4 regions of the Pantoea sp. X-Soil-TKNS-1207 genome follow, and region 4 is predicted to be linked to each of the others. Evidence: predicted binding sites of a transcription regulator. Region 4 holds the regulator's gene; each other region holds the start of a gene.

Region 1 (3,149 bases), 1.8 Mb from region 4:
TGAATATTATCGGCAATCTGTACGTTTCGAATGGCATGTCTGCGGGTAACACCGCTAACGAAGCGCGCGTTCAGGGTCTGTCTGAAGTCTTTGAACGTCATATTAAAAACCGCATTATCGCAGAATCCATCAGCCTGCCTGAGATTCCTGATGCGGTAATGCAGCGCTATCCGGGCGTTATTGAAGCCATCGCGCGTCTGGAAGCGGAAGGTTTCCCAATTTTCGCTTATGACGCCTCCCTTGGCGGCAACTACCCGGTCATCTGCGTCGTGCTGTTCAACCCGGAAAATGGCACCTGTTTCGCCTCGTTCGGCGCGCATCCTGATTTTGGTGTGGCGCTGGAGCGTACCGTGACCGAACTGTTGCAGGGTCGCAGCCTGAAAGATCTCGACGTCTTTACCCCACCGACCTTCGATGACGAAGAAGTGGCGGAACATGCCAACCTGGAAACCCACTTTATCGATTCCAGCGGCCTGATCTCCTGGGATATGTTCAAAGACGATGCTGACTATCCGTTTGTAGACTGGAGCTTTGCTGGCAGCACTCAGGAAGAGTTCGATACCCTGATGGCGATTTTCCGCGCCGAAGATAAAGAAGTGTACATCGCGGATTACGAACACCTGAGCGTCTATGCCTGCCGTATCATTGTGCCGGGCATGTCAGACATCTACCCGGCAGAAGATCTGCTGCTGGCGAACAACAGCATGGGCGCCCCTCTGCGTGAAACCCTGCTGGCGCTGCCGGAAAGCCAGTGGGAACCCGAAGCCTATCTGGAACTGATCAACCAGCTGGATGAAGAAGGACACGATGACTTTACCCGTGTTCGTGAACTGCTGGGCCTGGCGACCGGTAAAGACAACGGCTGGTTTACGCTGCGTATTGGCGAACTAAAAGCGATGCTGGCCTTAGCCGGTGGTGACCTCGATCAGGCGCTGATCTGGACCGAATGGACGATGGAATTTAACCAGTCCATCTTCAGCGCTGAACGGGCTAACTACTATCGCTGCCTGCAAACTCTGTTGCTGCTGGCGATGGAAGAAGAACGTGACCCGCTGCAATATCACCGCGCATTTGTGCGTATGTATGGCGAAGCGGCAGTTGAAGCAGCCTCTGCTGCCATCAGCGGTGAAGTCCCGTTCTATGGCTTACAAGCCGTTGATCTGGATTTAAAAGCCTTCCCGGCACACCAGTCTCTGCTGGCCGCCTATGAAAAACTGCAGGCTGCGAAACGCCGCTACTGGTTAGCGAAATAAATATCATTACTGGCTAATAATTTCCGGCTAACGGGCAAAATGGCGCTGAATGACCTCAGCGCCATTTTTTTATCACGTCTTACGCGGCGCGGTGGCTAAATTATTAAATAACAATTCCAACCCAATCGATTAGATTGCCTTACAATTTAGCTTAGTGAAAAAAATCAATTTCAACATTTTTTATATATTTTAAAAAATGTTTATTTGTTTATATTCAATGAGTTAATTGATAAAATCTCAGAACACTCCCCTCGCCACCCCCACCCCTCCTGGCAAATATGATCCATATCAATTCCTGTCCTATACTCCTTTGTTAGTATCTTTATAGACAATTTTTGGAGAGCGTTAGTGTGAAAGCTGACAACCCTTTTAATTCATTATTACCGGCCGCAATGGCAAAAGTCGCTGAAGATGCCGGGGTCTATAAAGCAACAAAACACCCCTTAACCACCTTCTTTCTTGCCATAACCGCTGGCGTATTTATTTCTATCGCTTTTGTTTTCTATATCACCGCCACAACCGGCAGTGGAACGATGCCTTTTGGCATGGCAAAACTGATTGGCGGCATCTGCTTCTCGCTCGGATTGATGCTGGTGGTGGTTTGCGGTGCTGACCTGTTCACATCAACGGTATTGATTGTGGTGGCGAAAGCCAGCGGTCGCATCACCTGGACGCAGCTGGCACGCAACTGGATGAACGTGTATATCGGCAACCTGCTCGGTGCGCTGTTCTTTGTGGTCCTGATTTGGCTTGCCGGCGAGCACATGGTCGCCAATGGCGCATGGGGATTGAATATTCTGCAAACTGCCGACCATAAAATGCACCATACCTTTATTGAGGCGGTCAGCCTCGGCATCCTCGCCAACCTGATGGTGTGCCTGGCGGTATGGATGAGTTATTCCGGCCGCAGCCTGCTCGACAAAATGGTGGCGATGATTCTGCCGGTCGCCATGTTCGTGGCCAGTGGCTTTGAGCACAGCATCGCCAACATGTTTTTAATTCCGATGGCTATCGTCATCCGCGACTTCGCCAGCCCTGAGTTCTGGCAAATGGCAGGAGCCAGCGCCGCGCAATTCCCGGCGCTCAGTGTCGGTAACTTTATTGTCGACAACCTCATTCCGGTCACCATTGGCAACATCATTGGCGGGGGGTTGTTAGTTGGATTGACCTACTGGGTTATCTATCTGCGCGGTGATGACCCGGTGCATTAAGTAATTAGTACGGGCGCGCTTTATCGCGCGCTGAACGTCAAAGTCTCCCTAAATAAGGCAGGTATATCATGACCGAACTGAATGAAAAACTGGCGGCAGCCTGGGAAGGATTTAGCGCGGGCGAATGGCAGAACAGTGTCAACGTGCGCGATTTCATCCAGAAAAACTACACCCCGTATGAAGGCGACGAGTCATTCCTCGCAGGTGCCACTCCGGCCACCGCAAAACTGTGGGACAACGTGCTGGATGGTATCAAGATTGAAAACCGCACCCATGCCCCTGTCGACTTCGATACCGACCTGGCATCGACCATCACGTCGCATGACGCCGGTTACATCAACAAATCACTGGAAAAAATTGTTGGTCTGCAAACCGAAGCCCCTTTGAAACGCGCCATCATCCCGTTTGGCGGCATCAAAATGGTGGAAGGCTCCTGTAAGGTTTATGGCCGCGAGCTGGACCCGTCACTGAAAAAAATCTTCAGCGAATACCGTAAAACCCATAACCAGGGCGTGTTCGACGTTTACACCCCGGACATTCTGCGCTGCCGTAAATCAGGCGTGCTGACTGGTCTGCCGGATGCCTATGGTCGTGGTCGTATCATTGGTGACTACCGTCGTGTCGCGCTGTACGGCATCGACTATCTGATGAAAGACAAAGTTGCTCAGTTCAACTCTCTGCAAAG
Region 2 (3,149 bases), 970 kb from region 4:
AAGAAACTGCAACCGCTGCGACCGATGCGTCTGACGCCGAGTAAGCGTTTCCTGATTAGCCTCTCCCTGCCTGGCGGGGAGGGGTGTTTGTATCATCGCGAGGGCGGGAATCCTTGTGCACAGCAGGCGGATGACAGGATGGTTATCCCAATGTTTGTATTCGGGAGTGGGAAATGAAGCCTTTTTTGCGCTGGTGTTTTGTTGCGACAGCTATCACGCTGGCAGGATGCAGCAACTCCAATTGGCGTAAGAACGAAGTTCTGGCAGTACCTTTGCAGCCCACACTGCAGCAGGAAGTGATTCTGGCGCGAATGGAACAAATTCTTGCCAGTCGTGCCCTGACCGATGATGAACGCGCACAGCTATTATATGAGCGTGGAGTGTTGTATGATAGCTTAGGTCTGCGAGCACTGGCGCGGAACGATTTTTCGCAAGCGCTGTCTATCAGACCGGATATGCCTGAAGTATTTAACTACCTCGGCATATATTTAACGCAGGCAGGCAATTTTGATGCTGCCTATGAAGCGTTTGATTCTGTACTTGAGCTTGATCCAACTTACAACTATGCGCATTTAAACCGTGGTATCGCCCTCTATTACGGCGGTCGATACAAGTTAGCGCAAGATGATCTGCTGGCGTTTTATCAAGACGATCCTAACGATCCTTTCCGCAGTCTGTGGCTCTATCTCGTTGAACACGAAATGGACGCTGCTAAGGCCAAAGTCACGCTAAAACAGCGTTACGACAAAGCGGTCCGGGACCAATGGGGATGGAATATTGTCGAGTTCTACCTGGGCGACATCAGTGAAAAAACATTGATGGAACGTCTCAAGGCGGACGCAACGGATAACACCTCGCTCGCTGAACATCTCAGTGAAACCAACTTCTATTTAGGTAAGTACTACCTAAGTCTGGGGGAGAAGGACGACGCGAAAGCGTTGTTCAAACTGGCGGTGGCCAACAACGTCAACAACTTTGTTGAACACCGATACGCATTGTTGGAACTGGCGCAACTCGGCCAGGCACAAGACGATTTATCAGAATCTGACCAGCAATAGCTGACGAACTTTTATTGCCTGAATTACCCGTTAAGTCATCATCTTCCGGGATGAGGGCTTTTCTGTTCGTCGAAACTTCTAATTTGAGCCGGTTCACACTTTTCGATGAAAATGACTGAAAATTTTCATGACGAGTTATGTAGACTGGCCGCCGCAATCTAAGAGGCACGTGTACTACATGACTGATATTCAAACCACTTTTGCTGATCTGGGCCTTAACGAATCCATCCTGTCTGCTCTTAACGACATGGGTTACGTCAAGCCGTCACCGATCCAGGCCGAGTGCATTCCGCACCTGCTGGCTGGCCGTGACGTGCTGGGTATGGCACAGACCGGTAGTGGTAAAACTGCAGCGTTCTCTCTGCCGCTGCTGAACAACATTGATCCAAACCTGAAAGCACCGCAGATTCTGGTGCTGGCACCGACTCGTGAGCTGGCGGTGCAGGTTGCTGAAGCAGCCACCGAATTCTCTAAACATATGCGTGGCGTAAACGTGCTGGCCCTGTACGGCGGCCAGCGTTATGACGTGCAGCTGCGCGCACTGCGTCAGGGCCCACAAATTGTGGTGGGCACCCCGGGTCGTCTGCTCGACCACCTGAAACGCGGTACCCTTGATCTGTCTAACCTGCGTGGCCTGGTGCTGGATGAAGCCGACGAAATGCTGCGCATGGGCTTTATTGAAGACGTTGAAACTATCATGGCGCAGATCCCGGAAGGTCATCAGACCGCTCTGTTCTCTGCCACCATGCCGGAAGCGATTCGTCGTATTACTAAGCGTTTCATGAAAGATCCGCAGGAAGTGCGCATTCAGTCCAGCGTCACTACCCGTCCGGACATCTCTCAGTCTTACTGGACCGCTTATGGCCGTAAAACTGATGCACTGGTTCGTTTCCTCGAAGCGGAAGACTTCGATGCCGCGATCATCTTCGTGCGTACCAAAAACGCTACGCTGGAAGTGGCCGAAGCGCTGGAGCGCAGCGGTTATAACAGCGCCGCTCTGAACGGTGACATGAACCAGGCACTGCGTGAGCAGACGCTGGAGCGCCTGAAAGATGGTCGTCTCGACATCCTGATCGCGACTGACGTGGCAGCGCGTGGTCTGGACGTAGAACGTATCAGCCTGGTTGTTAACTACGACATCCCGATGGACGCAGAATCTTACGTTCACCGTATCGGTCGTACCGGCCGTGCTGGTCGTGCTGGCCGCGCGCTGCTGTTCGTTGAGAACCGCGAGCGTCGTCTGCTGCGCAACATCGAACGCACCATGAAGCTGACCATTCCGGAAGTTGAACTGCCGAACGCAGAACTGCTGGGTGAGCGTCGTCTGGCCAAATTCGCCGCAAAAGTACAGCAGCAGCTGGAAAGTAGCGATCTGGACATGTACCGCGCACTGCTGAGCAAAATGCAGCCGGAAGAAGAACTGGATATGGAAACTCTGGCCGCAGCACTGCTGAAAATGGCTCAGGGTGAGCGTCCGCTGATTGTACCGGCTGATGCACCGCGTCCGCAGCGTCGTGAATTCCGCGATCGTGACGATCGTCGTGATGGCCGTGACAGCCGCGACTCACGTGATTCACGCGGTCCGCGTGAAAGCCGTGATGGCGACCGTCCGCGTCGTGAGCGTCGTGATGTTGGCGAAATGCAGCTGTATCGCATTGAAGTGGGCCGTGATGATGGCGTTGAAGTACGTCATATCGTGGGCGCTATTGCTAACGAAGGCGACATCAGCAGCCGTTACATCGGTAACATCAAGCTGTTTGGTACTCACTCCACCATCGAGCTGCCGAAAGGTATGCCGGGCGAAGTGCTGCAGCATTTCACCCGCACGCGTATTCTCAACAAACCGATGAATATGCAGCTGCTGGGCGATGCACAGCCGCACGAGCGTGGTGAGCGTAGCGAACCACGTCGTAGCGGTGGTCGTGACTTCGGCGGCGAGCGTCGTGGCGGCAACCGTGAAGGTGCGCGTGAGCCAGGTCGTGAAGGCGGTCGTCGTTTCTCCGAGCGTCGCGAAGGTGGCCGTGAAGGCGGACGCTTCAGCCGTGAAGGTGGCCGTGGCCCGCGTCGTGAAGACGGTGCAGCCGCAGCAGC
Region 3 (3,149 bases), 590 kb from region 4:
GTGATCACCATCGAAACGTCACGTTCAGATATGGACCTGCTGGATTCGTTTAAAGAGTTCGAATACCCGAACGAAATCGGTCCAGGCGTGTACGACATTCACTCGCCGAACGTGCCGAGCGTCGAGTGGATGGAAGAGCTGCTGCGTAAAGCGGCGCTGAGCATCCCGGAAGAACGTCTGTGGGTTAACCCGGATTGTGGCCTGAAAACCCGCGGCTGGACGGAGACCCGTGCTGCGCTGGCGAACATGGTTAAAGCGGCGAAGAAACTGCGCGGTGAAACTGCCTGATAGCGGTAAAAAGTGTTGTGTTGTACGTTGTTGGGGCGCGCGAGCGCCCCTTTTTTATTACGCGTTCGGCGCCACGCCATACTGTTTAAACCAATCCAGCATCCGCGCCCAGCCATCTTTGGCGGACTCGGCGTGATAGCTCGGACGGTAATCGGCATGGAAGGCATGACCGGCATCGGGATAGACCACGATCTCCGCTTTGGCATTGGCGGCACGCAGCGCCTGACGCATCTGCTCCACGCTCTCCAGCGGAATGCCCTCATCCTGACCACCGTATAAACCCAGCACCGGTGCATTCAAATCCACCGCGATATCAATCGGATGCTTCTGCTGTTTCAGGGTTTTATCGCCAATCAGACGGCCATACCAGGCCACTGCTGCCCGCACCTGTGGATTGTGCGCCGCGAACAGCCAGCTAATGCGGCCACCCCAGCAGAAACCGGTAATCGCCAGACGACGGATATCGCCGCCGTTGCGGGCCGCCCAGTTGGCGACGTGGTCGAGATCCGACAGCACCTGCGAATCCGGCACTTTACTTACCAGCTCTTTGAACAGGGTCGGGATATCGTGATATTCGCTGGGATCGCCCTCGCGGAAATACAGCTCTGGCGCGACCGCCAGATAGCCCTCCAGCGCCAGCCGACGACAGACATCACGGATGTGTTCATGCACACCGAAAATCTCCTGCACCACCAGAACCACTGGCAGCGCGCCATTGTGATCTTTTGGCCGGGCATAATATGCCGGCAGGTTTTCCCCCTGGCTGGGGACCGAGGTCTCCCCGGCATGGATCGCCTCGCTGTGCGTGATAATCGTGGTGCTGGCGGTCGGCTGTACCGCCGGAGCAAAGCCGCTGTTTGCAGATTTCTGTGCCATATTGTCTTCGGTTTTCATTGTTCTCTCCGTGCTAACAATCGCGCAATCACGTAACTATAGCCTGGCCGCAGGTGCGAGGCTGGTGTAGGTTTCAGAGGGGTTACGCATGGGTTCTTCTCTTCTATTAACATTGCCGTCAGAACTTACACAGCACCGCTTGTAGCAATTCAGAATGGCAGACGATTGTTATGTGATCAAAGTCACACTATGTTTTTCGTATAATGTAATTCTCATTATTTATAGTGAAATTAATCACATATTTCTGGCGCCTGCTGACGTAAAGTGGCGCGCACATCCCTTAGCTATCAGGAGTCTGATATGGCCCAGTCCGACGTTTTCCACCTTGGCATCACCAAAGCCGATTTGCAGGGAGCCACGCTTGCCATCGTTCCCGGCGATCCGGAGCGCGTGAAGAAAATTGCCGGTCTGATGCAGAACCCGCAGCATCTGGCATCGCACCGTGAATTTACCAGCTATCTGGCTGAGCTGGATGGCAAGCCGGTGGTGGTGTGCTCAACCGGCATCGGTGGCCCGTCAACCTCCATCGCCGTTGAAGAACTGGCGCAGCTTGGCGTCCGTACCTTCCTGCGCGTTGGCACCACCGGCGCCATTCAGCCGCATATTAATGTCGGCGATGTGCTGGTCACCACCGCCGCCGTGCGCCTCGATGGCGCCAGCCTGCACTTCGCCCCGCTGGAGTTCCCGGCTGTGGCGGATTTCAGCTGCACCACCGCGCTGGTTGCCGCGGCCGAAGCCTGTGGCGCGCAAACCCATATCGGCGTTACCGCCTCGTCGGACACCTTCTATCCCGGCCAGGAGCGCTATGACACCTTCTCCGGTCGCGTTGTCAGCCGTTTCCAGGGGTCGATGAAAGAGTGGCAGCAGATGGGCGTCCTCAACTATGAGATGGAATCCGCTACACTGTTAACCATGTGCGCCAGTCAGGGACTGCGAGCCGGTATGGTGGCGGGCGTCATCGTGAATCGCACGCAGAAAGAGATCCCGGATGCGGCGACCATGAAACAGACCGAAAGCGACGCGGTGAAGATTGTTGTCGAAGCGGCGCGTCGGTTAATTTAGCGCACCCGGCAGCTGGCGCCTCCGCCAGCTGCCTGAAAAGAATGCGCGCACTTTCAGCTGGATACTGAGAATTTTTATGCGCAAAACTGTTCCTGTTCAACGTCCTGCCTTTATGGCCAATCCTGTTGCGACGCAAACCCGCGTTGAAGGCGCTGCGGCGCGTTTTCGCCAGGCCATGGCTGCCTCTGATTTCCCGACTGCCCGTCAAAGCTGTGAAGAAGTGCTGCGCGTGATGCCCGGCAATATGCAGGTGCTGAGCGATTATGCGCTGGCGCTGATGCGGGTAGGTGAATATCAAAAATCGTACAAGACCTATCAGAAAATCTATCAGGCGCCGGCCGCTAAGCGCGCGCAGGCGTCTGACACCTGGCTCGATGGCCTGACCGAAGTGTGCGGCTGGCTGCATAAGCCGGACGAAGTGGCGCGCTACGGGCGGGAGTCACTCGAACAATCTGATGCAAAATTCAGCCAGGGTCAGCAGTACGCCTTTCCGGCCGGGACGCCACCTGCTTTTGATGCCTCCCGGCCGCAGGAAAACGTTATCGCTTTTAGCCTGTATGGCGGCCAGCCGCGCTATTGCGAAACCCTGATTAAAAACGTCGAGGTGGCGCGGGAGCTGTATCCGGCGTGGACCTGCCGTATCTATCTGGATGACAGCGTGCCGCAGCATGTCTGGCAGCGCCTGGCGCAGCCGAATGTTCAGCTGGTGGATATGTCGCAGGAGAAAACGCTGTTCCCGACGCTGTGGCGTTTTCTGGTGATGGACGATGCCAGCGTTAAACGTTACATCGTACGTGACGCCGATTCGCTGCTCTCGGAGCGAGAAGTGGCGGCGGTGGAAGCCTGGCTGCAATCACCGTACTGGTTCCACCATATGCGCGACTACTTCACCCATACCGAACTGC
Region 4 (3,149 bases):
ATCGTGCGCGTTCTTTCGCAGCAAACCGCTCTGCCACTGCGGCCACAGCCAAATCATGCCGCCAAAGGCAATCAGGCATCCCATCAGCGTATCCATCATACGCGGCAGCAGAAACTCCGCGCCGTTCAGCGACAGCAGTTGTAGCGAATATACCGCCGTCACGGTAAAGCCAATCATCGACCAGCCGTAATACTTGCGCGTCACCAGATAGCTGGCGAGGGTAATCACCAGCATAAACAGTAGCGCCATCGACTCCGGCACGGCGAAGCGCAGCGAGGCGGCGGCGATTAACAGCCCGGCGAAGGTGCCGAGCGCACGGTGCTGAATCCTGACCCGCGTGGCGCTGTAGCCGTTCTGACTGACGAACATGGTGGTCATCAGAATCCAGTAAGGTTTGGGGATATTGAAGAACAGCGCCAGCCCGCTGCCGAACATCAGCATCACGGCAAAGCGCGCCGCGGTGCGCAGCGCCGGGGACTTCAGCGACAGGTAGCTGCGCAGCGCAGGAAAAAAGGGCAGACGCCGCTGGCGATCGGCCATCAGGTCGCGGGTGTAGAGCGGTTTCTGGCTACGCAATACGCGCGCAATGCGGCTGAAGTGGTACAGGCAAAAGTTACTCACCGGGTTATCCGGGTTCTGACGCGCAATCTTTTCCAGCGCGCTCAGCTGCTTGTCCATCTGGAAACGCTCCGGCAGCTGGTGATAGAGAATCGCGTCGGCCAGGATGCGCAGCCGGGCTGAGATGGTTTTGGCGTTCCAGCGGATCACCGCTTCCGCGTGGCTCTGCTCCACCAGTTTTTGCACCTCTTCCGGCTGATGCAGGCTGACGGAGATATGTTCCTGGAGATCGAGCGCCACCTGGAAGGCACGCGTCAGCCGTTTGTGGCTGTTGTCATTGCTGGCAGACAGCATATGCATCTGCTGATAGCAGGTGGTGATCAGATCGACCGCCTTCTGTTGACGCGCCAGCAACGGCGGCAGCGCCTTTTCCGGATCGGTCAGCTGCGTCAGCAGAGTGTATTTGGCATCGCAATAGTCGGCCAGTTCGCGGTACAGCAGGCTGAGGGTTTCGCGCATCGGCTGCTCTTTCCACAGCCAGAACCAGAACCAGTTAAACAGCCCGTACCACAGCGTGCCGCCGATATACAGCAGCGGCGGCACCCACATCGGCATACGTCCGGCCAGGCTGAGGGTAAAAATAGCGGCGATCAGCGTGGCGGGCAGCAAACGGCCATGCAACGGGCTGATCTCACCGGTCACGCCAATCAGCAGGGGCAGAATCAGCAGAATCAGCGGCAGGGGAATATGGTAATTGGTCAGCCACTGGATCAGAAAGCTGCCGGTGGCAAACAGGGAGCCGCCGACAATCAGGCGTTTAAAGAAGCGTTTGTGCGGCGTGTCGAGACCGGCGATGTTGCAGCAGGCAGGGACCAGCGAGAACAACAGGCCTTTTTGCAGATCGCCGAACAGCCAACCGAGCGCCACGGGCAGGCATAACACCAGCGTTTGCCGCAGGGCATAGTTAACTTCGGGATGATAGATGATTCGACGCCACATCAGCTCATCGCAGACAAAAACGGCGTGATGCTGCCATCACGCCGTAGGTGAGAAGAAATTAGCGGGTGCCGTAAACGACGATGGTTTTACCATGTGCTGAGATCAGATTTTGATCTTCCAGCATTTTCAGAATACGGCCGACTGTTTCACGTGAACAGCCGACGATCTGACCAATTTCCTGACGGGTGATTTTGATCTGCATCCCGTCCGGGTGGGTCATGGCATCGGGCTGTTTGGCCAGATTAAGCAGTGTCTGCGCAATGCGACCTGTCACATCAAGGAAGGCAAGGTTGCCTACTTTTTCTGATGTCACCTGCAGGCGACGTGCCATCTGCGACGAAAGACGCATTAAAATATCCGGGTTTACCTGAATCAGCTGACGGAATTTTTTGTAGGAAATTTCAGCCACTTCGCAGGCAGTTTTCGCTCGTACCCAGGCACTACGCTCCTGACCTTCTTCAAACAGGCCAAGCTCGCCGATGAAATCTCCCTGATTGAGGTAGGAGAGGATCATCTCTTTGCCTTCTTCATCTTTAATCAGTACCGCAACGGCACCTTTCACGATGTAGTAGAGCGTTTCCGCTTTCTCACCCTGGTGGATCAGGGTGCTTTTGGATGGATATTTGTGAATATGGCAATGGGACAGGAACCATTCGAGTGTAGGGTCTGTTTGCGGTTTGCCGAGAACCATTCGCTATTATCCTCTGTTGTAATCGTGCCCAAAACACAGGGGGCAGTTTTCCCTGTCAGGCGGTGAAATCATCAAGCGCTTCCAGTTAAGGAAATTATTCGGGTGTACTCTTAAGCTTAGCTTTTGATTCATCCCGCCTTCGTCTATTGCGACGAAAATATTTTCAGCACTGTTTGTAGCACAGCTTTTGCAAGCTGTCTTCTGTTGTCTCGCTTCAGCAAAAGCCGATTAGTCTGGATTGCTGTTTATCAGGTGAAGGCGTATTCTGGCGGCAAATCAGCCTGGTCAGGAGAAAGAATAATGCAGGCACGAGTCAAGTGGGTGGAGGGGTTAACCTTTCTCGGAGAATCCTCATCGGGCCATCAGGTATTAATGGATGGGAATTCTGGCGATAAAGCGCCGAGTCCGATGGAGATGGTACTGATGGCGGCTGGTGGTTGCAGTGCGATTGACGTGGTGTCAATCCTGCAAAAAGGACGTAATGACGTGACCGATTGCGAGGTAAAACTTACCTCTACGCGTCGCGAAGAAGCGCCACGCATTTTCACGCATATTAACCTGCATTTTATTGTCAGCGGCAAAGCGCTGGGCGATAAAGCGGTGGCGCGTGCGGTCGATCTCTCGGCGGAAAAATATTGTTCGGTGGCGATCATGCTGGGCAAAGGGGTAGAGATTACCCACAGCTACGAGGTCGTTGAGTTATAACGGCTATCTCGATCGTCAATTCCAGGTGCGAATGAATTCGCACCTGGGTTTGCAGGGTCGGCATTTCTGCCGGTCATGCCATAACTTCCTGATTATTCAATCCGTTTGCCTTCAATCAGCCGTTGCACCAGCGGCGTCATAATCAATTCCATCGCCAGTCCCATTTTGCCGCCCGGCACCACCAGGGTGTTCATAT

Evidence for each region. Region 4 encodes CRP, which controls carbon source genes, mostly activating them, when cyclic AMP is high. Its sites were predicted from a motif close to ATGTGANNNNNNTCACAT; they were not measured.
Region 1: a site for CRP is predicted at 1,530-1,547, ahead of focA (formate transporter FocA). Genes of this name have one in related genera too.
Region 2: a site for CRP is predicted at 1,140-1,157, ahead of yrbN (protein YrbN). Genes of this name have one in related genera too.
Region 3: a site for CRP is predicted at 1,353-1,370, ahead of udp (uridine phosphorylase). Genes of this name have one in related genera too.

Annotation. Positions count from the first base shown of each region.
Region 1 is NZ_AP035958.1:1,481,208-1,484,356, reverse strand. Features, by position in the region: gene ycaO (30S ribosomal protein S12 methylthiotransferase accessory factor YcaO) at 1-1,253, shown strand, start outside; gene focA (formate transporter FocA) at 1,604-2,464, shown strand; gene pflB (formate C-acetyltransferase) at 2,533-3,149, shown strand, end outside.
Region 2 is NZ_AP035958.1:604,983-608,131, forward strand. Features, by position in the region: gene pnp (polyribonucleotide nucleotidyltransferase) at 1-44, shown strand, start outside; gene nlpI (lipoprotein NlpI) at 174-1,058, shown strand; gene yrbN (protein YrbN) at 1,164-1,220, shown strand; gene AC6I8V_RS02695 (DEAD/DEAH family ATP-dependent RNA helicase) at 1,237-3,149, shown strand, end outside.
Region 3 is NZ_AP035958.1:225,721-228,869, forward strand. Features, by position in the region: gene metE (5-methyltetrahydropteroyltriglutamate--homocysteine S-methyltransferase) at 1-288, shown strand, start outside; gene AC6I8V_RS00985 (dienelactone hydrolase family protein) at 346-1,182, opposite strand; gene udp (uridine phosphorylase) at 1,483-2,244, shown strand; gene AC6I8V_RS00995 (tetratricopeptide repeat protein) at 2,321-3,149, shown strand, end outside.
Region 4 is NZ_AP035958.1:3,961,308-3,964,456, reverse strand. Features, by position in the region: gene AC6I8V_RS18505 (YccS/YhfK family putative transporter) at 1-1,557, opposite strand, end outside; gene crp (cAMP-activated global transcriptional regulator CRP) at 1,616-2,248, opposite strand; gene AC6I8V_RS18495 (OsmC family protein) at 2,549-2,953, shown strand; gene AC6I8V_RS18490 (phosphoribulokinase) at 3,046-3,149, opposite strand, start outside.